DNA from 4 places in the Pelomonas candidula genome. Region 3 is predicted to be linked to each of the others. Evidence: predicted binding sites of a transcription regulator. Region 3 holds the regulator's gene; each other region holds the start of a gene.

Region 1 (5,202 bases), on a different contig from region 3:
AGGCACCCGCCGCGGCCAGCAGCAGGCCCGGCGTGCCCGGCTCGGGCACGGTCGATCCCTGCGTGCCGAAGAGCCCGCTGAACGAGAACGTGAAGCTGTGCCCCGCCGCGCCCAGGCCGGCGCCCTCGTCGGTGAGGAAGGTCAGCTGGAACGAGAACGGGCCGGAACTCGGCGTGCCGTTCCTGGCCACGATCTGCAGGGACTCGAACGGGTCACCGATCTGCAGCGTGTCTCCGGCCGTGAAGCCGACCAGCTCGAAGAACGCTGTCCGTGCCGTCCAGCGTGGCCGACAGCAGCGTCAGCAGGGTCTGCTTGCCGTCGGCAGCGTCCGCGCTGGCGTTGCCCACCTCCATGCTCCAGGCACTGCCAGCGCTGAAGCTGTCGCCCAGATCCACGTTGGCACCCCAGCCCGCTGTGGTCTGGAAGTGGGGAGAGACAAGGGAAGGACCGCTCGCAGAACCATCGGTAGCCCGGCAGGCCACGGCGCCGCCATAAGACAGGCTGCCGCTCGGGCAGGACTGCGCCGAGGAGGCACCGGCCGTGCTGACGAAGCTCCCCGCGGGTGCCAGCGTGGCAGCACTGGCGCCCGCGGTCGCGACGTAGCTGCCGACGGGCGCTGGGATCGGCGCCGAGGCACCGGGGGTGGCCACGTAGGTGCCCACAGGCGCCTGCTGGGCCATGCTGGCCCCCGCGGTGGGCACGTAGCGGCCCACCGGCGCCAGCGTCGGCACGGTGGCGCCGGGGGTGCTCACATAGCTGCCCGCGGGCGCCTGCGTGGCCACACTGGCGCCAGCCGTCGGCACGTAAGTCCCCACCGGCGCCAACGTCGCCACCGAGGCGCCCGAGGTGTTCACGTAGCTGCCCGCGGGGACGAGCATGGGTGCGCTGGCGCCTGCCGTCGGCACGTAGCTGCCCACCGGCGCGGTGTCGACGTCGTGGCACCGGGGGTGCCCACATACTGGCCCACGGGGGCCTGGATGACCGAGCTGGCTCCGGCCGTCGGCACATAGGTACCCACCGGCGCCAGCGTCGCCGCAGCGGCGCCTGGAGTGTTCACATAGCTGCCTGCGGGTGCCAGCGTGGGCGCACTGGCGCCGGGGGTCGGCACGTAGCTGCCCACTGGGGCCAGCGTCGCCACCGAGGCGCCGACCGAGCTCACTTAGCTGCCGACGGGGGCCGGAATGGATGTCGTGGCACCCGACGTCGGCACGTAGCGTCCCACCGGTGCCAGCGTGACGGACGTGGCACCCGCGCTGTTCACATAGGTGCCTACCGGCGCCGTCGCACAGGGGTCCGACCCCGTCGAGCTGTAGTGGCCCGGCGTGCAGAGCGCCGCGTGGGCGGCGCTGAACGGCAACAGTGTCGCCACCGCGGCGGCAACGGCCGTGAAGGAGGCAGCCCGCAGCGCAGAGGGTGCCGCACGCCGGTCTGGTCGGGAACTCGGACGCGCAGGCCGCAAGAGGGATCGTTTCACAGGGGGATGACCAGTGGTGAATAGACGGAAAGATCGCCAAAGCACCAGATCCAGTACCCAAGCCGACCACGTGACCTCATTCTGGGGAGGCCGCCTGCTCCAAATCCCATGGGCAAGCACTGCGAGCCCCCTGTTTCGTGGGGGAGTGACGCCTGGCGAAGATCCCGGCGCGTTGCACTCCCACTCGATGGCCGCTCTACGGGCTTCATACCCCGAGCCCTGAGGACGATGAGAACCCATGTCGTCCAGCGATGGTTCACCAGACGCGCGTGCACCAGCCCCGCACGCAATGAGCCAAAAAAAACGCCCCGAATTGCTCGGGGCGTTTTTACCGATCGGCTTACGCCGAATCAGTTCTTACTTGCGGCGACGGGCAACGAAGCCAACACCACCCAGGGCCAGACCGACCAGGGCCAGCGAAGCGGGCTCAGGAACCTTCGAGGAGAAGGTCTGGTTGGCATCGGCCTGGAACACGATCTGGCCAGCACCAACGCTGTTACCGTCAACCGACGTCGGGGCAGTGAAGTTCGTCACGGCGGTACCCAGTTGCAGGGTGGAGGTGACGTTCGTGCTGACCAGGTTGGGGTTGATGTACGTGTTGTTGGTGTACGTCACTTGACCCGTCAGGTTGGCTTGACCGCCAGTCGTGTTCTGGAAGTCGGTGATGGCGCCAGAGTTGAACGAACCGGACAGGATCTTGGTGCCGTCATTGAAACCGGTCCAAGTTGCGCTCGTGGAGTTGGCGTTGGCCGTGGTGTCGTAGTAGATGTCGAACGAACCGCCGGTCACCTGGAACTTGCAAGAGGTGAACGTGGCATCGCAGCTGATGATTTGCTCTTGCAGCGTTGCGACGACCGTGTATTCGTACGAACCACCGAGGCCGAGCGACTGCAGGAGCGAATTGGCGATGCCATCGGCCGAGTTGTCAAACTGGTACAGCTGAGTGAGCGGATTGCCGTTCGTCGCGGTGACCGCAGTGGCCCAGCCCACGTAGTTCAGCGTGAAGGTGTTGCTGTGCAGGACATCGAAATTCGACGTCCACGCAGCCGAACCGGAAGCCCAGTCGAAACCGCCGAACGGCGTCTTCGTGCCGTCGAGGTTGGTGATGCTCGGGTCGGCGAAGGCCGCACCGCTGAAAACGGTGGCGCCAGCCATCGAGAGCACTGCGGCAATCTTCTTGAAGTTCATTTCAACTCTCCTGACGTTACGAAACATGCGACCTTCGCACGATCTTGGCAGTCAATAAGCAGCCTCCGTGCCAACGTTCATAAACAACTGTCGCACAACAACTTTTTCGACTCACCAGCGCTTCCAGAGGTTTTTCAGGCCGAAAGTGTCAAGTTTCCCGACAACGAACTCAAAGTGCTTCCAGCAGCTTCTTGACCTCAGCCTGCTGCGCAAAACGATCGCCAAGCTGCGCCAGACGTTGAAGTTGCTCACGGGCCTGCGCCTTCTGACCTGCACCAGCGTAAAACTGAGCCAAGTGAAAGCGATGCATGACGTGATCGGGGGACAACTCGACGGCCTTCTTCTGGATCTCGACAGCCTCGCTGAACCGGCCCGCGGTGGCCATGACCTGCGCCAAGGTGTCCATGTAATCGGTGTTCTGCGGGGCCAGTTTGATCGCCCGCTCCGCGTATTCCATGGCCTTCGGGTCCTTGTTGCGATTCAGCAGCCAAGCGACATTGTTCGCCGCATTGGCGTTATCGGGCTGCAGCTTCAGCACCGACAGGTAGCGCTCGCGCGCAAGATCGTTGTCCTGTGAGAGCAGTGCCGCATCCGCGGAATAGACCAGGAACTTCAAGTCCTTGGGATGGGCGATGAGCCAGTCGGACTCGAAGTGCTTCGCTTCGGGCTGCTTGCCTGCCCCCATCAGGACTCGGTGCAGTTTGATCGCCACATCCACCTGAGGCAGCAATTTCAATGCCGCACGATAGTTCAGCACCGCTCCAGGCCAGTCCTTGCTGACCGCCGCAATGTCCCCCGAGATGGACAGCACCAGCGGATCGTTCGGATAGACGGTTTTCATCGCCTCAGCCAATCGACGCGCTTCCGCGACGTTGCCGACCGCAAGCTCGTTGGCGATCAGTGCTCGCTGCGCCGGCTGATAGCCAGGCTTCAGCTTCAGCGCACGCTCCATGGCCTGCTTGGAGGCCGCCTTGTCCCCGCGCGCAGCATAGACCTGGGCCAGCAGCATCAACGGCTCAGGCGAATTGGGCTGAAGCGTCATCAGCTTGTTGTAGGTGCCGATGGCCTGGTTGTAATCGCCCGACATCGCCTGGGTGCCGGCCAGATGCCGGAGCACGCTGGGATTGCCCGGCAAGGCAGCAGCAGCTTCAGTGGCCGCCGCCAAGGCTGCTTTGACCTGCTGGCGGCGCAACTGCAGTTCGATCAGCGCCAGGCGCGGCCGCGCCTCGCCCGGCATCTGCTTGATCAGCGCCTCCAGCGCAGCGACAAGTTCCTCTTTGCTCGCACCGCTCTCGTCACGCAGCCCGATCAATGCCATGTTGGCTGAGACGCTTTTCGGATCAACGGCCAGCACCTTCTTAAACCGGTCCATGGCGGCTTCAGGCTTCTTGGCGGCCATGTCCATCGCAGCCAGGCTGGCGGCAGCCGGGTAGTAGGCGGGATCAAGCTTCAGCGCTGTCTCGAAGGCCTGAACGGCCTTGTCCTGGTTGCCACGAATCAGCTCGATGCGCCCACGCAGATTGCTCGGCCCGGCACTCTTGGGCGCCTTGCGTTCCAGCGTATCGATAGCCTTCAGCGCCTGGTCCCATTCCTTGCGCTGCATGAAGGTTGTCACCAGCGCCAGATCGGGCACCGAACTGGCATCGGCAGCGGACAACGCCTTCAAGGCCGCAATGCCCTGCTCCACCTTACCCTTGCCGATGTCCACCAACGCCAGCGCCGCATGGCTAGGCACATCGTTGGGATTGATTCTGGCAATCTTGACGAATGCGGCTTCAGCTCGTTTCGGATCACCCGCTTGCAGATAAGCCTCGGCAGCAAGGCTGAACGCACTGGCATTGGTGCTGGCGTCACCCAACAGGGGCTGCAACGTACTCAGCGCTTTGGTCGGATCTCCGGCGCGCAGATTGGCCTGCGCAAGCAGGAGACGCGCAGACTCGAAATTCGGGTCCTTGAGGAGGGTCTTGCTCAGGTAATCCTCGGCCTCGAGCAGGGACCCGCGACGGAATGCGACAACCCCGGCCAGATGCAACACGCGCACATCGTCTGAAGCCACCTTCAGCAAAGCCTGGATGTTGTCGCGCGCCGTGTCGAGGTCATTGCGTTCCAGCGCCAACAGCACCGTCAACAACTTCACCTGATTCGCTGCGCTGCGCACACTGCGCAACGCGTCGAGCTCGGCCTTGGCGCCGTCGAGATCCTTCTTGCCCAGCAACACGTAGAAGGCACCGACATGAGCAGGCACATGGAATTTGCTCAGCGCGATCGCCTTGCGGTAGGCCTCCATCGCAGGGTCAGGCTTGCCCAGCAGCGCCAGAAGATCACCCTTGCTCTGCCAGGCATCAGCGCTCTGAGGCGCCTTGCCCAGCACGGCCTCGACGGCAGTCAATCCCTCGGCCGGACCGGAGGCGGCTGACACCAGACGCACGCGGATCAACTGGGCGCGCACGTTGTCGGCATCGGCCGCGACGGCCGCATTACCCAGCTCCAAGGCCTTCGCCGCATTGCCGGTCGCGCTGTACGCGACGGCCAGCGAAGCC
Region 2 (5,202 bases), on a different contig from region 3:
GGCATGCTGGACGACGGCATGATGAACGGGAACATGGCTGCGCCGGCCGTGCCGATGATGCCCAGCATCGCGAGCGATGACGCGACGAAGGCCGACAGCGTGCGCCGCGCACCGGCCAGCCCGGCGGCCAGCAGCGCACCGGCCACGCCCAGCGCGGGCAATGCCCACAGCGCCGGCAGGCGGCGGTAGTTGCTCCACCAGCCCTCGGCGCTGCGCACGACCACTTTGGCCAGCGGATCGGGCATGGCGTTGGGATCGGGCGCCTGGGTCATCGCGAACCCCTCGATGCCGCCGAAGCGCAGCCACAGCCCGGCCGCCACGAAGGCCAGCACCGTCACGACCGCCGCGCCGCGCGTGGCCGCAATGGCGCGCGCCTGGATGACGCCCTCGGTGCGGTGCGCGAGGTAGGTGCCGCCGTGCATCGTGATCATGGCGCTGCTGACGACGCCGGCGAGCAGCGCGAACGGGTTGAGCAGCTGCCAGAAGCTGCCGGTGTAGTTGCTGACGAGGTAGTCGTCGAACTGGAAGGGAACGCCCTGCAGCAGGTTGCCGAAGGCCACGCCAAAGATCAGCGGCGGCACGGCACCGCCGATGAACAGGCCCCAGTCCCAGGTGCTGCGCCAGCGGGCGTCGTGGAGCTTGCTGCGGTAGTCGAACCCGACGGGCCGGAAGAACAGCGCCCACAGCACCGCCAGCAGCGCCCAGTAGAAGCCGCTGAAGGCGGTGGCGTAGACCAGCGGCCAGGCGGCGAAGATGGCGCCGCCCGCCGTGATGAACCAGACTTGGTTGCCGTCCCAGTGCGGGCCGACGGTGTTGATGACGACGCGACGCTCCTCGTCGCTGCGGCCGGCGAAGGGCAGCAGCGTGCCGACGCCCATGTCATGGCCGTCCATGATGGCGAAGCCGACGAGCAGCACGCCCACCAGCAGCCACCAGATGATCTTCAGGGTTGCGTAGTCGATCATGGCGTTCTCCTCAGGCGTGTGCGGGTTCGTGGTCGTAGCGGCCGGTGCCCAGCGACCCCGGCCCCTGGCGCGCGAACTTCTGCATCAGGTAGACCTCGACGATGAGCAGCACCGTGTAGAAGCCCACGAAGCCGGCCAGCGAGCCGTAGAGGCTCTCGGCGCTGATGGTGGACACGCTCAGGTGCGTGGGCAGCACGCCGTAGATCGTCCAGGGCTGGCGGCCGTACTCGGCGACGAACCAGCCCAGCTCGCAGGCCAGCCACGGCGCCGGCAGCATCCACAGTGCCCACTTCAGCAGCCAGGGCCGGTAGGCGCAGGCGCCCTTCAGCGTGGTCCAGAACGACAGGCCGAACAGCGCCAGCATCAGCATGCCCAGGCCCACCATGAGGCGGAAGCTCCAGAACATCGGCGTGACGCGGGGCACGGTGTCGTTGACGGCGCGCTCGATGATCTCGGGCGTGGCCTGACGCACATCGGTGACGTACCTCTTCAGCAGCAGGCCGAAGCCGAGGTCGGCCTTGTGGCGTTCGAAGGCTTCCAGCGCCACCGGATCGTCCCGGTGCTTGCGCAGGGCTTCCAGGGCGATGACGGCCTGGATGCCGCGCTCGATGCGCTCCCGGTTCTTGACCTTGATGTCGCGGATGCCCGGGATCTCCTTGCTCAGGCTGCGCGTGCCGATGATGCCCATGACGTAAGGGATCTCGACGGCCCAGTCGTTCTTCTGCTCGGCCTCGTTGATGCCCGCGATCATGTTGAAGCTGGCCGGAGCGGGCTCGGTGTCCCACATCGCTTCGATGGCGGCCATCTTGGTCTGCTGGGCCTCGCCGACCGTGTAGCCGGACTCGTCACCCAGCACGATGACGCTGAGCACGCTGGCCAGGCCGAAGGCCGACGCCACGCGAAAGCTGCGCTTGGCGAACTCCACATCCCGGCCCTTGAGCAGGTACCAGCTGCTGACGGACAGCACGAACATGGCACCCGTCGCGTAGCCCGCCGACACGGTGTGCACGAACTTGGCCTGGGCGTCGGGGTTGAAGACGACGGCCCAGAAGTCGGTCATCTCCATGCGCATGGTCTGGTAGCTGAACTCGGCGCCCACGGGGTTCTGCATCCAGCCGTTGGCGATCAGTATCCACAGCGCCGACAGGTTGGTGCCGACGGCCATCAGCGTCGTCACCAGCAGGTGCTGCGGACGGCTCAGCCGATTCCAGCCGAAGAAGAACAGGCCAATGAAGGTGCTCTCCAGGAAGAAGGCCATCAGGCCCTCGATCGCGAGTGGCGCGCCGAAGATGTCGCCGACGTAGTGCGAGTAATAGGCCCAGTTCGTGCCGAACTGGAACTCCAGCGTGATGCCGGTCGTGACGCCCAGCGCGAAGTTGATGCCGAAGAGCTTGCCCCAGAAGCGGGTCATGTCCTTCCACACCGTCTTGCCCGTCATCACGTAGACCGTCTCCATGATGACGAGCAGCCACACCATGCCGAGCGTCAGTGGCACGAAGAGGAAGTGGTACATCGCCGTGGCTGCGAACTGCAGACGCGACAGGTCGACGACATGTTCCGAGATCACCGGGGTTCTCCTTGGTCGGGGGCGGGTGCTGCAAGGTGTCGGGCGGCCGCGGCGGCGTCGGTGCTGACATGCTGGTCGCGCACGAACATCCACCAGAGGCCGACGAGCGCCAGCAGCTTGATGACGACCACCCAGGCCAGGTGGCGGACGAGGCGGTGTTCATCGTGTGACATGACCGGTTCATCCCAAGATCCATGCCAGCCAGCACACCTTGACCGGCAAGTCGCCAAGTGGCTGTCACGACAACGATTTCGCCTCGTCATCAGGGGCTGCCAGGTCTGCCATCCGGCGGCAGCCGCGACTGCCACGCAGTCACTGGCAGTGGCGCATGGCAGTCACACCGCGTGGCGGTGCAGCGGTCTCTTTAAGTTTCGACGCCGCGCCCGATCTAGGGCGCATATCCACTGGAGCCCACCATGCTGCTCGCCTGCCCCCACTGCGGCACCCGCAACCGCGTCCCCGATGAACGTGTGGCCGACGATCCCACCTGCGGGCGTTGCGGCCAGCCCGTGGCGCCGCGCAAGCCGGTGGCGTTGGGAGACGCGGACCTGGGCCCCTACCTGCAGGGCACCGAGGCGCCGGTGCTGGTGGACTTCTGGGCCGCCTGGTGCGGCCCCTGCCGGTCCTATGCGCCGCAGTTCGAGCAACTGGCCGCCGCGCGGCCCGAGCTGCGCTTCGTAAAGGTGGACAGCGACGCCGCCCCCCGCAGCAGCGCGGCGCTGCAGATCCGCAGCATCCCGACGACGCTGCTGTTCGTTGGCGGCCGCGAGGTGGCGCGGCAGAGCGGCGCGATGTCGGCCGCGCAGCTCAGCGCATGGGTGGATGCGGCCCTGCGCTAACTCAAGCCCAGCGCCTTGAGCCGCCGATAGAACGTGCGCTCGCTCAGGCCCAGCTGCTCGGCCATCTCGCGCCGGCTCAGCCGCCCCTCGGCGACGAGGCGGCAAATCTCGGCGTCCGCCGCCGGTTCCGGCACGGCCGGCGATGCCGCCGTCGGCGCCAGCACCTGCCGGGGCGCGTGCAGCCACTCGGGCAGGTGCTCGGGCCGCACGATGCCGTCATCGGCGAACAGCCGCGCGCGCTCCAGCACGTTGCGCAGCTCGCGGATGTTGCCGGGCCAGTCGTGGGCCTGCAGCCGGGCCATCGCAGCCGGCTGGATGACCAGCCGCTGCGCCGCCTTGCCCCCGCGCTGCAGGAAGGAGTCCACCAGCAGCGGGATGTCGTCGGCCCGCTCGCGCAGTGGCGGCAGGAAGATGGGGAAGGCGGCGATGCGGTAGTAGAGATCCTGCCGGAAGCTGCCGTCCGCCACCATCTGCTGCAGCGGCTTGTGCGTGGCGGCGACGAGCCGGAAGTCGGCCTGCTGCGTCTCGGTGGCGCCGACGCGGCGGAACGTGCCCGACTCGATCAGCCGCAGCAGCTTGACCTGCATGCCCAGCGGTACGTCGCCGATCTCGTCGAGGAACAGCGTGCCGCCGGCAGCCGTCTCCACGAGGCCCGGCTTGCGGTGCTGTGCGCCGGTGAACGCGCCCTTCTCGTGACCGAACAGCTCGCTCTCGAACAAGGTCTCGGGCAGGCCCGAGCAGTCCACGACGACGAGCGGGCCCTCGCGCCGGTCGCTGGCCTCGTGCACCGCACGCGCGAACAGCTCCTTGCCCGTGCCCGACTCGCCCTGCAGCAGCACCGGCAGCTCCGATCGCGCCACGCGCTGCACCGCTTCCAGCGCGCTGTTGAAGGCCGGTGAGCGCCCTACCAGCCCGGCCTGGCTGGCGCGGGCGGAGGCGTGCCTGACGGTCGTCAGCCGCTCCACATAGGCCACCACCTGGCCATCGGCGCCGAGGATGGGGCGCAGCTCCACGTCCACGTGCTCGGGGCCGCGCGGCGTGTGGTGGATGTGCAGCACGCGGTCGGGGCCCTTGAGCTCGAACGCGCGCTTCATCGGGCAGTGCTCGCCGGCCTGGTCGCACGGCACGTCGTAGTGGTGGGACACGCGGTAGCACTTGTGGCCCAGGTAAGGCCGGTCCGCCGTACCGAACTGCCGCTGGTAGGCGGTGTTGGCGGCCAGGATGTTGTAGTCCGGGTCCATCACGATCATCGGCTGGGCTTCGTGCTCCAGGTAGGAGACGAGCGCCTGTACGGGCGGTGCGGCGTCGGCGTGTGCGGGCATGGTGGGGCGCATTGTGGGCGACGACTGCCAGGCGCTGCCAGTTCACTGCCAATCTGCCGGACATGGCGGCAGCCGGCGCAGGCCCGGCGATGCCGCGACAGCGCCGCCCGCGCGCGAATCCTGTGCTGCATCAATAACTTGCGACGCCAAACCCTGCAGCGACCAACGCTGGCACGGGTCTTGAAAAGAAGCGAGGGACGACCACCGCCCCTGCCAGGGCGGCGGCACAACCCGAAGGCTCTCGAGGAGACAGACATGAAGGCGAATGAAGGAACCGTGGATCGCGGCGTGCGCGTGGCGGCCGGGCTGGCACTGCTGGCGCTGGCGGCCACCGGCACCGTGGGGGTGTGGGGCTGGGTCGGCGTCGTGCCGCTGCTCACGGGTGCGCTGGGCTTCTGCCCGCTGTACGCCGTGCTGGGCATCACCACCTGCCGGCGCTGAGCCGCCGCCACGGGAGACCGACATGACCACTCCTTCCCGACTGCAGGTCGAAGGCTTCTTCGATCCGG
Region 3 (5,202 bases):
GCTGGGCGACGGTGTCGACACGGATGGTGTGGCGCGGCGTGATCCAGTCGCGCCAGTCGACGCGGCGGGCCAGCGAATAGAGGTCTTCCTCGTGACGGTACGGGCCTTCGATCAGCTCGACCAGCACGCGCTGCGCGAGGCGGCTTTCGAGGTTGATGCGCAGCACGTCCTCGGCCGTGCCGATCAGGCCGCAGCCACCGCGCAAGGCTTCGACCTTGCTGCGCACGCCGGGCGGCAGGAAACGTTTGAGTTCCTCTTCCAGCAGCGGTTCGACGCCACCGGGGCAGGATACGAAGAGGGATAACTTGTTGGGCAGGCTCACCCGGGCATTGTCGCCGCCCCTAAACTGGATAGCGTTATCCACGGCTCAACCCTGCCATGAAGCGACTCGTCCTGACCCTGGCCCTCGTGTTCGGCGCGCTGCAGGCGCAGGCTGCCGACCCGGCACCGGCCTACCCGCCGCACAGCATCCCGAACACCTTGCTGCGCGCGCTGCCGAAGAACGCCAATGGCCGCACCTATCAGCTGCACATCCACCTGCCGGCCTCGTTCGCCAAGGAGCCCGGGCGCCGCTACCCGGTGCTCTACGTGACCGACGGCTACTGGGACTTCCCGACCGTCGTCAGTTCGTACAACAACCTGAACTACGACAAGGTCGTGCCGGAGTTCATCACCGTGGGCCTGGGCTATGCCGGCGATAACCTCGACTACGGCGAGCTGCGCAACTGGGAACTGTCTCCTGTGCGCGACAACCCGCTGAGCGACAGCAGCGGCAACGCCGACAAGTTCCTCGCCTCGCTGGAGAAGGACATCTTCCCGCTGGTGGAGCGCGAGTACCGCGGCGACCCGGCGCAGCGCTACCTGGCCGGCAGCTCACTGGGCGGGCTGTTCACGCTGTATGCGATGTACGCCAGGCCCGATCTGTTCAAGGGCTACATCGCGGCCAGCCCGGCGGTGGTCGTCGGCAACGACTGGATCATCGGCCAGGCCAAGGCCTATGCCGCGACGGGCAAGCCCATCAAGGCGCGGCTGTATGTGACCGGCGCCGAGAACGAATGGCCCGCTTTCTTCGCCGGCATCCAGCGCTACCAGGCGCTGCTGCCGACGCTGAAGCACCCGGAACTGGTGTATCAAACCCGCGTCATCGACGGCGAGCGGCATGCGGGCACCAAGGCGGAAAGCTACACGCGCGGCATGCGCTTCGTGTTCGAGCCGCTGGCACCGGAGACGGGGAAGTCGAAGGATTGAGCCGCCATCCGGGCGACTGAACGTCGTATTTCGGGCTGAGCGCCGGGCCGCTCACAAGCCGACCCCTCTGGCGACGTGCTTGCGGCTCGATGCCGTAGGCATCGCCGTCCCCTCGGGGGCTGAGGCCGGACACAGAGCGTCCAGTGGACGGCCTGAGCCTGCCGAAGCTCTGCGGCGCCGCCGCGGAGTGGTCCCGGTCAGGCCTGCCGGCGTTCAGCGGCACGCGACTGGGCGAGGGGCGCGCTACAGCGCCTTGCGCAAATTCGCCGGCGCGATCTTCATGCCTTCGCGGTACTTGGCCACCGTGCGCCGCGCGCACTGGATGCCCTGCTCCTCGAGCATGGCCGCGAGGGCGCTGTCGGACAGCGGCTTCTTGGTGTCCTCCGCGGCGACGAACTGCTTGATCAGCGCGCGCACGGCCGTGCTGGACGCCTCGCCGCCGGCTTCCGTGCTCAGGCCCGAGCCGAAGAAGTACTTCAGCTCGAACGTGCCCCAGCTCGTCGCCATGTACTTGGCCGTCGTCACGCGCGAGATGGTGGACTCGTGCAGGCCCAGCTCGTCGGCGATCTCGCGCAGCACGAGCGGCTTCATCGCCAGTTCGCCGTGCGTGAAGAAGCCGCGCTGGCGCTCGACGATGGCCTGGCTGACGCGCAGGATGGTGTCGAAGCGCTGCTGGATGTTCTTGATGAACCAGCGCGCCTCCTGCAGCTGCCCGCCCAGCGGCGAGTTGCTGATGCCGCCGCGCGTGGCGCGCAGTGCGTTGGCGTAGAGCTCGTTGATGCGCAGCTTGGGCGCCACCTCGGGGTTGAGCATCACGCGGAACTCGCGGCCCACCTTGCGCACGATGACGTCGGGCACGATGGCCGCGGCGGCGCCTTGCGCGAAGCGGCGGCCGGGCTTGGGCTCCAGCTGCGTGATCATGACCTGCGCTTCGCGCAGCAGTGCCTCGTCGGCGCCGGTCTCGCTCATCAGGCGGCGCATGTCGCGCCGGGCCAGCAGCTCCAGATGACTCTTGCAGATCAGGATGGCGATGACCTGCGCCGGGCTCCTGGGCTGGGTGCGCAGTTGCAGCACCAGGCATTCGGACAGGTCGCGCGCGGCGATGCCGGCCGGGTCCAGGCTCTGCAGCAGCCGCAGAGCGATGCGCAGGTGGTCCAGCAGTTCCTCGCGATCCTCATCGTCATCGGGCGCCAGCGCGGCGGCGATGTCCTCGATGGGGTCTTCGAGGTAGCCGTCCTCGTTCAGCGACTCGATCAGCACCTGCACGGCGGCACGGTCCTCGGGCGACAGGCTCTTGCCGGCCAGCTGCTGGGCCAGGTGCTCGGCCAGCGTCGTCTCGGCGGATTCCTGGCTCTCGCGCTCGCCATCGTCGTCGCCCATGCCGGCGCCGCTGCTGCTGGGCAGCTCGCGGATGCCGTCGAAGTCGTCGCGCTCGGTGCCGTTCTCCCAGTCCTCGCGCTCGGTGCCGCCGAAGTCCTCGGCGCTCAGCTCGGGCGCGTCGCCGCCCTCGGACTCGCCGGCCGAGGCCTCGGTGCCGCTCTCTGCCGGTGCGTTGGTGGCCAGCTCGGGGGCACTGACGGTGAACTCCTCCTCGGTGTCCAGCAGCGGGTTCGTGGCCAGCATCTGCTCGACTTCCTGGTGCAGCTCCAGCGTCGACAGCTGCAGCAGGCGGATGGATTGCTGCAGTTGGGGCGTCAGCGCCAGGTGCTGACTGAGGCGTACCTGGAGGGTCTGCTTCATGGTGCGCAGCCTGCGTGTGGCGCATTCGGGCCGAGCGCCGGGCCGCTCCCAAGCCGGCCCGCGCTGGCGATGTGCTTGCGGCTCGATGCCGCAAGCATCGCCGTCCCCTCGGGGGACCGACCGGACTCGCTCGCATTCAGCGACGCGAGGATGGGCGAGGGGCTCACCATCCTCTACATCCTGAAGTTTTCGCCGAGGTAGACCTTGCGCACGTCGGCGTTGGCCACGATCTCGTCGGGCGTGCCCTCCGCGAGCACGGCGCCCTCGCTGATGATGTAGGCGCGGTCGCAGATGCCCAGCGTCTCGCGGACGTTGTGGTCCGTGATCAGCACCCCGATGCCGCGGCCCTTCAGGAAGCCGATGATGCGCTGGATCTCCAGCACGGCGATCGGGTCGACGCCGGCGAAGGGCTCGTCCAGCAGGATGAAGCGCGGCTGCGTGGCCAGCGCCCGGGCGATCTCGACGCGGCGGCGCTCGCCGCCCGACAGCGCGGGCGCGGGGCTGTCGCGCAGGCCTTCGATGGACAGGTCGTGCAGCAGGCCGTTGAGCAGCTCGTCGATGCGCGCCTTGCCGAGCGCGCGGCCCTTGTCGTCCTGCTGCAGCTCCAGCACCGCGCGGATGTTCTGCTCGACGGTGAGTTTGCGGAAGATGGAGGCTTCCTGCGGCAGGTAGCTCAGGCCCAGCCGTGCGCGCTGGTGGATGGGCAGGCGCTGCACTTCGGCGCCGTCGATGCGGATGACGCCGGCGTCCGAGCGCACCAGGCCCACGATCATGTAGAAGCTGGTCGTCTTGCCGGCGCCGTTGGGGCCCAGCAGGCCCACGACCTCACCGCAGTCCACGCGCACGTGCACGTCCTTGACGACCTTGCGGACGCCGTAGGTCTTGGCCAGGCCCTCGGCTTCGAGCCGGCTGCCGCAGGCGGCCGAACCGGCCGGCGAACGGGTGGACGCCTCGTCCATCACGAAGACTTGCCCGGCTGCAGCGTCGTCGACGGCTTCAGCGGCAGGGCCGCAGGCGGCGCGGACGCAGCGTCGTCGCCCGGCTGCGCGCGCGGCATCATGACGATGCGGGTGCGGCCGTTCGGGTTGGGCGAGGCGCTGCCGCCCTCCAGCGTGAAGACCTCGGTGCGGCTGTCGTAGACGATGACGGCGCCCGAAACCTGCTCCGCCACGGCGGTGCCACGGGCGCGGCGCACCTCGGCGTTGCCGATGAAGCGCACGGTCTCCGTGCGGGTGTCGTATTCCAGCTGCTCGGCCTGGCCCTCGATGGACTCGCCGGGCGTGTCGCGCCCCTGGCGGAAGCTGACCGGCTGGCCGGCGACCCCGCTGGCGGACAGCTGGTAGTAGCCGTCCGGCGTCTCGCGCACGTAGACCTTCTCGGCGCGCAGCATCAGGCTGCCGCGCGTGATGACGACGTTGCCCTGCAGCTCGGTGCGCTGGTTGACGTTGTCAATCTGGCCCGGCTTGTCCGACGACAGCGTGAACGGCTTGAGTCGGTCGGCCTTCTCCGCCTGGGCGGCGAAGGTGGCGATCGCGAGGACGAGCGGGATCAGGTGGCGGGGCATGGCGGCACGGAAGTTGCAGGCCATTCTAGGGGCCTGCAACCGCGCTCAGCCTTTCCCTCGCGACAACTTGATCAGGAAATCCGCGACGGCCAGCGCCGCCTGTCCGTTGGCGGCTTCGCTCTGGCTGGGCTCGCCGGCCAGGCCGGGACCGGTGCGGTAGCGGCCGCCAATGACCAGCGTCGGCACGCTGTCTGCGCCGGCAAGTTCGGCCATCTTCTGGCCCTGGGCCAGCTTGCCCTGCACGCCGAAGGACGAGAAGGCCTGCTTGAACTTGGCCTGGTCCACACCCAGCTTGCCAACGAGATCCACGACGCCGGCTTCATCCGTCGCGTCGATGCCCATGCGGTGGAAGGCGTTGAAGATGCCGGCGTGCACGGTGGGCGTCAGGGCGCCCATGGCCTCCAGCGCGTAGAACATGCGCGCGTGCAGCTTGAGCATGGCCTGCTGGCCCACCGGGATGCGGCGGAACGTCACGTCGGGCGGCAGCCGGTGCAGCCAGTCGCCCAGCAGCGGGTCGAACGCGAAGCAGTGCGGGCACTTGTAGAAGAAGAACTCGATGACCTCGACCTTGCCCGGCGCGCCGGGCAGCGGCTGGGCCAGGCGCTGGTAGTGTCGGCCCTCGACGGGCCCGCCCTGGGCCCAGGCGGCCG
Region 4 (5,202 bases), on a different contig from region 3:
GCTGGCCCTGGCCGCCATGCTGTGGGTGATGGTGCGCGCCATTCGCCAGTTGCTGCTGCCGGTACGCCAGATGGTGGAGGTGACCGAGCGCATCGCCGCAGGCGACCTCAGCCAGCCCGTGCCCCAGGGGCGGCACGACGAACTGGGCCGCGTGCTGGTGGCGCTGGGCCACATGCAGCAGCGGCTGCGCGGGCTGGTGGAACGCATCCATGCCGATGCCGGCGGCATCCGCAACGCGGCCGGCGAGATCGCCGCGGGCAACCACGACCTCGCTCTGCGCACCGAGCAGGCCGCCGCCCGCCTGGAGCAGACCGCCTCCCACGTGCAGCTGCTGACGGCCGCCGTGCACCACAGCAGCCAGGCTGCCGTCGACGCCGAGGGGATGGCCGGCTCCGCGGCCGACGTCGCCGCTCGCGGGGGCCACGTCGTCGACGAGGTCGTCGGCACCATGCAGGGCATCGCCGACGCCAGCCAGCGCATCGCCGACATCACCGGCCTCATCGACGGCATCGCCTTCCAGACCAACATCCTCGCGCTCAACGCCGCCGTCGAGGCCGCGCGGGCCGGCGACCAGGGCCGCGGCTTCGCCGTCGTCGCCGCCGAGGTGCGCAGCCTCGCTCAGCGCAGCGCCACGGCGGCGCGCGAGATCAAGACGCTGATCCAGCAGTCGGTGGAGCGCGTGGAAACCGGCACGGCCCAGGCGGCGCAGGCCGGCAATGCCGTGCGCGCCATCCACGGCAAGGTGCAGGAGATGGCCGGCCTCATCCACGCGATGGCCGAGCAGACCCGTGCTGAGGCCGCGCAAGCCACCGAGGTCGGCGAAGCCGTGCAGGCCATCGACGCGATGACACAGCAGAACGCCGCCCTCGTCGAGCAGGCCGCCGCGTCGGCCGCCAGCCTGCGCAGCCAGGCCGAGAACATGGACAGCACGGTGAACGCGTTCCGCCTGTAACCCTGGCGCCAGGGCCGGCTTGGCCGGCCTGCCAAAATCGGGGCTGTGAACCTCGATGCCGCCCTCAACGCCGACCTGCACTGCCATTCCGTCGTCTCGGACGGCACGCTGACGCCCGAAGCCCTGGCCGAGCGCGCCAAGGCCGGGGGGGTGCAGCTGTGGTCGCTGACCGACCATGACGAGATCGGTGGCCAGGCGCGCGCCATCGCGGCGGCCGCGGCCATCGGCCTGCCCTACCTCACCGGCACCGAGATCTCGGTCAGCTTCGCCGGGCGCGTGGTGCACATCGTGGGCCTGGGCTTCGATCATGAGGCGCAGGAGCTGATCGACGGGCTCAAGGCCACGCGCGGCGGCCGCGAGCCGCGCGCCCGCGAGATGGCCGCCAGCCTGGCCAAGGCCGGCATCCCCGGCGCCTTCGAGGGGGCGCTGCAGTACGTGGGCAACCCCGACCTGATCTCGCGCACCCACTTCGCCCGCTTCCTCGTCGACGCGGGCCACTGCGCCGACGTGCCGGAGGTGTTCCGCCGCTTCCTGACCGAGGGCAAGCCCGGCTTCGTGCCGCACAAGTGGGCGGCGCTGAAGGACGCGGTGGGCTGGATCACCCGCGCTGGCGGCATTGCCGTCATCGCCCACCCGGGCCGCTACGGCTTCACGCCGACCGAGGAATACGCCCTCATCACCGAGTTCATCGGCCACGGCGGGCGCGGCATCGAGGTCGTCACCGGCAGCCACACGGCGGCGGAATTCCAGCAGTACGCCGACACGGCCATCGAGTTCGGCCTGCTGGCGTCACGCGGGTCGGACTTCCACTGCCCCGAGGAAAGCCGCATCGACCTCGGCGCGCTGCCGCCGCTGGCCAACCGGCTCACGCCGGTCTGGCAGGCGCTGCAGGAACGCGTGCATCACGCCGGCGTCGCCGGCTGAGAACCGTTCAGCCCTGGCGGCGGCGCCGGGTGGCGGCCCAAAGGACAGCCAGTGCACCGCCGACAAGGACCAGCGAGCCCGGCTCCGGCACGTTGTTGACGGCCAGCAGTTGCGGGTAGAGGAACTGGCGCGTCCCGTACTCGTCGTTGCCCAGAGGCACGAGGTTGGTGAGCGGATTCTCCGCACTGATGCCCAGGCCGTTCGACTCCATCAGCAGGTTGACGTCCGGAAGCTGGGTCGTGCCGGCACCGATGTCGTAGCGATGCAGGCCGACCGAGCCGGAGGGATCGAGGGGGTTGACCAGCAGCGCCCACGAGTTGTTCAGCGTGCCGCCCGGGTCGGCGGCGCTGAAGTTGTCGTCGATGAAGTTGCCGGGTTCGATTTCCGCCTCGGCGTCGCCAACGCCGAGCGCGTGGCCGATCTCATGCGTCAGCAGGCGCCGGAACACGTCCAGTGTGTAGGCCGCCTCAGGGTTGCTGTTGATGTACATGTCGACGCCCGAAATGGCGCTCGAATTGGCGTAGTTCGCCACGCCCGATGTCAGCGTCACCGGCTGGCCGCTGGAACCGACATACGTCTCGGCCTGGTGGCGGCTGTTGCCCGGGTCCCAAAAGTAGGCGTCGTTCGTTGCGATCAGGTCGATATCGGCGCCGTTGGTGTCGAGCCCGCCGCCGGCCACACCCTGCACGGCCGTGCCCAGGTCGGCCACGAAACTCAGGGACGTACCCAGGTGAGTCACGGGGTCCACCGACGTCCATGCCGCGAACGCGTCCTGGACCGTCTGGGTGAAGGCCGCCACGCTCGGCAACGCGCCGGACCAGGTGAAGCTGTCGCGGAAAGCCTCGAAGGAGCCTCCCGACAACGAATAGCTCAGGCCGCCTTCCAGCGAGCGCTCGTTGCCATCAATGACGTGGGAGGCCGCGTCCCAGCGCAGGATGGAGCCGGTCAGGCCCGTGGGGTCTAGGCCGTAGACCACACCGGCCTGGGCCGAGGCCATCGGCAACATCAGAGCTGCGCAGGCTGCAGCCCGGGCACTCAGGACGAGCAGGAATTTCATGTCGACTCCCGGTTGATCACCACCGTCGCGACACGCAGGCAAGTTCCAGGCCATCAACGCCTCCCGCGGCGCTCCGTCATAGGAGGCAGATCGACTGCGACACCAAGGCGCCGCTTGCTAACGTTGCAACCATGTAAATTCCGTCGACACCAAGCCCGACGCGATCGCGCTGTAGCATTGCTGCGTGGCCCAGCTCTTCGAAGTCCACCCCGACAACCCCCAGCCGCGCTTCCTGCGCCAGGCCGCGCAGATGCTGCAGGCGGGCGGCGTCGGCGCGATCCCGACGGATTCCAGCTACGCCTTCGTCTGCCGGCTGGACGACAAGGCCGCGGCCGAGGCACTGCGCCGGGTGCGCGGCGTCGACGACAAGCACCACCTGACGCTGCTGTGCCGCGACCTGTCGGAGCTGGCCACCTACGCGATGGTCGACAACCGCCAGTACCGGCTGCTCAAGCTCGCCACACCGGGTGCCTACACCTTCATCCTGCCGGCGACGAAGGAAGTGCCGCGCCGGCTGTCCCACCCCAGCCGCCGCACCATCGGCCTGCGCGTGCCGGACCACCGCGTCACGCAGGACCTGCTGGCGCTATTCGGCGAGCCGCTGTTGTCGACGACGCTGATCCCGCCCGGCGAGACCGAGCCGATGAACGATGCCGCCGACGTCTGCGCGCGGCTGGACCGCCAGCTGCAGTTCGTGCTGGACGCCGGCGCCTGCCCGGCCCAGCCAACCACCGTGCTGGACCTGAGCCAGGGCGACGAGCCGGTGCTGGTGCGCCAGGGGCGCGGCGAGCTGGCGCGGCTGGGTTTGCAGCTGGACTGACGCGCCAAACCGTAGGCCGAGCGCCGGGCCGCTCCCAAGCCGGCCTGCGGGCGATGTGCTCGCGGCTCAATGCCGCGAGCATCGCCGTCCCCTCGGGGGACCGACTGGGCTTGCCGGCGTTCAGCCGGCGCAAGACTGGGCGAGGGGCTGGTTTCAATCCCACCAGAAGTACCAGACCGGCGCATCGAGCAGCGTCGCAGCCAACGCGGCCGTGCTGCCCACGCCCTGTTCGACGATGTCGGCGCAGTAGGCCTGCTGTTCGGCAGCCAGCGCCAGCGCGGCCTTGCGGTCATCCGGCGGCCGCGTCACGGCGAACTCGATGACGGCTTGGCCCACGGCCACCGGCTCGGCGCCGAAACGCTCACGCCAACGGCGCTGCAAGGCCACATGCACCTCGGGCGCGGGGCAGTCATTCCAGCCGCCGTAGCCCAGGCGGGCACACAGCTCGGCGGGGTTCTCCAGCTCAACGAGGCCAATGAACATCAGAGGCTTCAGCTGGCCGGAGAGCGTGTCGAACTGGGTCTGCACGACGCGCGACGGCTCGGCGTCGCCATCTCGCCAGCGCGGCGTCATCGGCGCGCGGTCACGCAGCCAGGCCTCGGCGTCCACGTCGCGCGACGCGGCGAGCGTGGCCAGGCCGCCGTCGGCGGGCGGCTCCAGGCTTTCCAGCAGCGATGCAACATCGTCGGCGTCACCGATCAGGAAGGGGTAGTTCCGGCTGCTGCCCTGCGCGAACGCTCGGCGCAGCGCCTCGACCTGCTTGAGGGCGTTCACGCCGCGCACGGTGACCGTGCGGAACACGCCGTGATCGGCCTCCACACCGGCCCGCTCAGACTCGGGTGATGGCGGGCGTGGCAACGCGGGCACCTGCTCATGGGCTGCCAGCAGCCCGGCAGCCTTCAGTTCGTCGACGAGCAGCGCGTTCTCCGGCGTCAGCAGCAGGGGCCTGATGGCCGAGAGCGCGGCCCGTGCGTCATCGGTGCGACCCGCCTGATGCAGCGCCAGCGCCCACCACCCGCCTCCGATGCCGAGGAAGGGCCAGACCGCGGGGCCTGCCGCCGCCTGCGTGACGCGACCGGCGACCCAGGGTGTCAACAGGTCGAGAGCCGCCGCCTGCCCGTCCCGCACGGCCAGGATGCCGCGCGCGAAGTCGACCCAGGGTGCCAGGGCGGGGCTGTCGAACTGCGCTGCATGCGTGGCGAGTAGTGCCGCGGCTGCAGGTGCCGAGCCGGCTCGGGCCTCGCGCAGCGCCAGGTCCAGCCATTGCATCGTGGCGCCCTGGCCGGCGTCGATCAGGCGCTTGCGCAGCTTCTCGGCCTCCTCGTACGCGCCTGCCTCCTGGCAGACCGCGATGGCCCGCATGTCGAACGTACCCGGGCCGATCGCCTCCGCGCTATCCCGCCAGGCTTCCAGCGCCGCCAGCGCCTCGTCCAGCCGCCCCTCGGCGGC

Evidence for each region. Region 3 encodes sigma-54, which starts transcription at its own class of promoters, with help from an activator protein. Its sites were predicted from a motif close to TGGCANGNAANCTGCTTT; they were not measured.
Region 1: the regulator sigma-54 is predicted to act here: its motif matches at 2,718-2,735, upstream of pepA (flocculation-associated PEP-CTERM protein PepA).
Region 2: the regulator sigma-54 is predicted to act here: its motif matches at 2,715-2,732, upstream of cydP (cytochrome oxidase putative small subunit CydP).
Region 4: the regulator sigma-54 is predicted to act here: its motif matches at 2,969-2,986, upstream of ACG04R_RS09770 (PEP-CTERM sorting domain-containing protein).

The regions. Positions count from the first base shown of each region.
Region 1 covers NZ_JBIGIC010000008.1:153,331-158,532, reverse strand. Annotated here, with positions in the region: gene ACG04R_RS16995 (PEP-CTERM sorting domain-containing protein) at 1-190, opposite strand, end outside; gene ACG04R_RS16990 (hypothetical protein) at 213-878, opposite strand; gene ACG04R_RS16985 (hypothetical protein) at 1,160-1,369, opposite strand; gene pepA (flocculation-associated PEP-CTERM protein PepA) at 1,832-2,662, opposite strand; gene prsT (XrtA/PEP-CTERM system TPR-repeat protein PrsT) at 2,832-5,202, opposite strand, start outside.
Region 2 covers NZ_JBIGIC010000004.1:192,330-197,531, reverse strand. Annotated here, with positions in the region: gene cydB (cytochrome d ubiquinol oxidase subunit II) at 1-965, opposite strand, end outside; gene ACG04R_RS09695 (cytochrome ubiquinol oxidase subunit I) at 976-2,532, opposite strand; gene cydP (cytochrome oxidase putative small subunit CydP) at 2,529-2,705, opposite strand; gene trxC (thioredoxin TrxC) at 2,949-3,371, shown strand; gene ACG04R_RS09680 (sigma-54 interaction domain-containing protein) at 3,368-4,693, opposite strand; gene ACG04R_RS09675 (YgaP family membrane protein) at 4,949-5,134, shown strand; gene ACG04R_RS09670 (MBL fold metallo-hydrolase) at 5,157-5,202, shown strand, end outside.
Region 3 covers NZ_JBIGIC010000003.1:361,776-366,977, reverse strand. Annotated here, with positions in the region: gene ACG04R_RS07920 (THUMP domain-containing class I SAM-dependent RNA methyltransferase) at 1-322, opposite strand, end outside; gene ACG04R_RS07915 (alpha/beta hydrolase) at 379-1,248, shown strand; gene ACG04R_RS07910 (RNA polymerase factor sigma-54) at 1,492-2,988, opposite strand; gene lptB (LPS export ABC transporter ATP-binding protein) at 3,162-3,947, opposite strand; gene lptA (lipopolysaccharide transport periplasmic protein LptA) at 3,947-4,552, opposite strand; gene ACG04R_RS07895 (thiol:disulfide interchange protein DsbA/DsbL) at 4,598-5,202, opposite strand, start outside.
Region 4 covers NZ_JBIGIC010000004.1:206,775-211,976, reverse strand. Annotated here, with positions in the region: gene ACG04R_RS09780 (methyl-accepting chemotaxis protein) at 1-952, shown strand, start outside; gene ACG04R_RS09775 (3',5'-nucleoside bisphosphate phosphatase) at 998-1,876, shown strand; gene ACG04R_RS09770 (PEP-CTERM sorting domain-containing protein) at 1,884-2,933, opposite strand; gene ACG04R_RS09765 (L-threonylcarbamoyladenylate synthase) at 3,118-3,753, shown strand; gene ACG04R_RS09760 (DUF4253 domain-containing protein) at 3,907-5,202, opposite strand, start outside.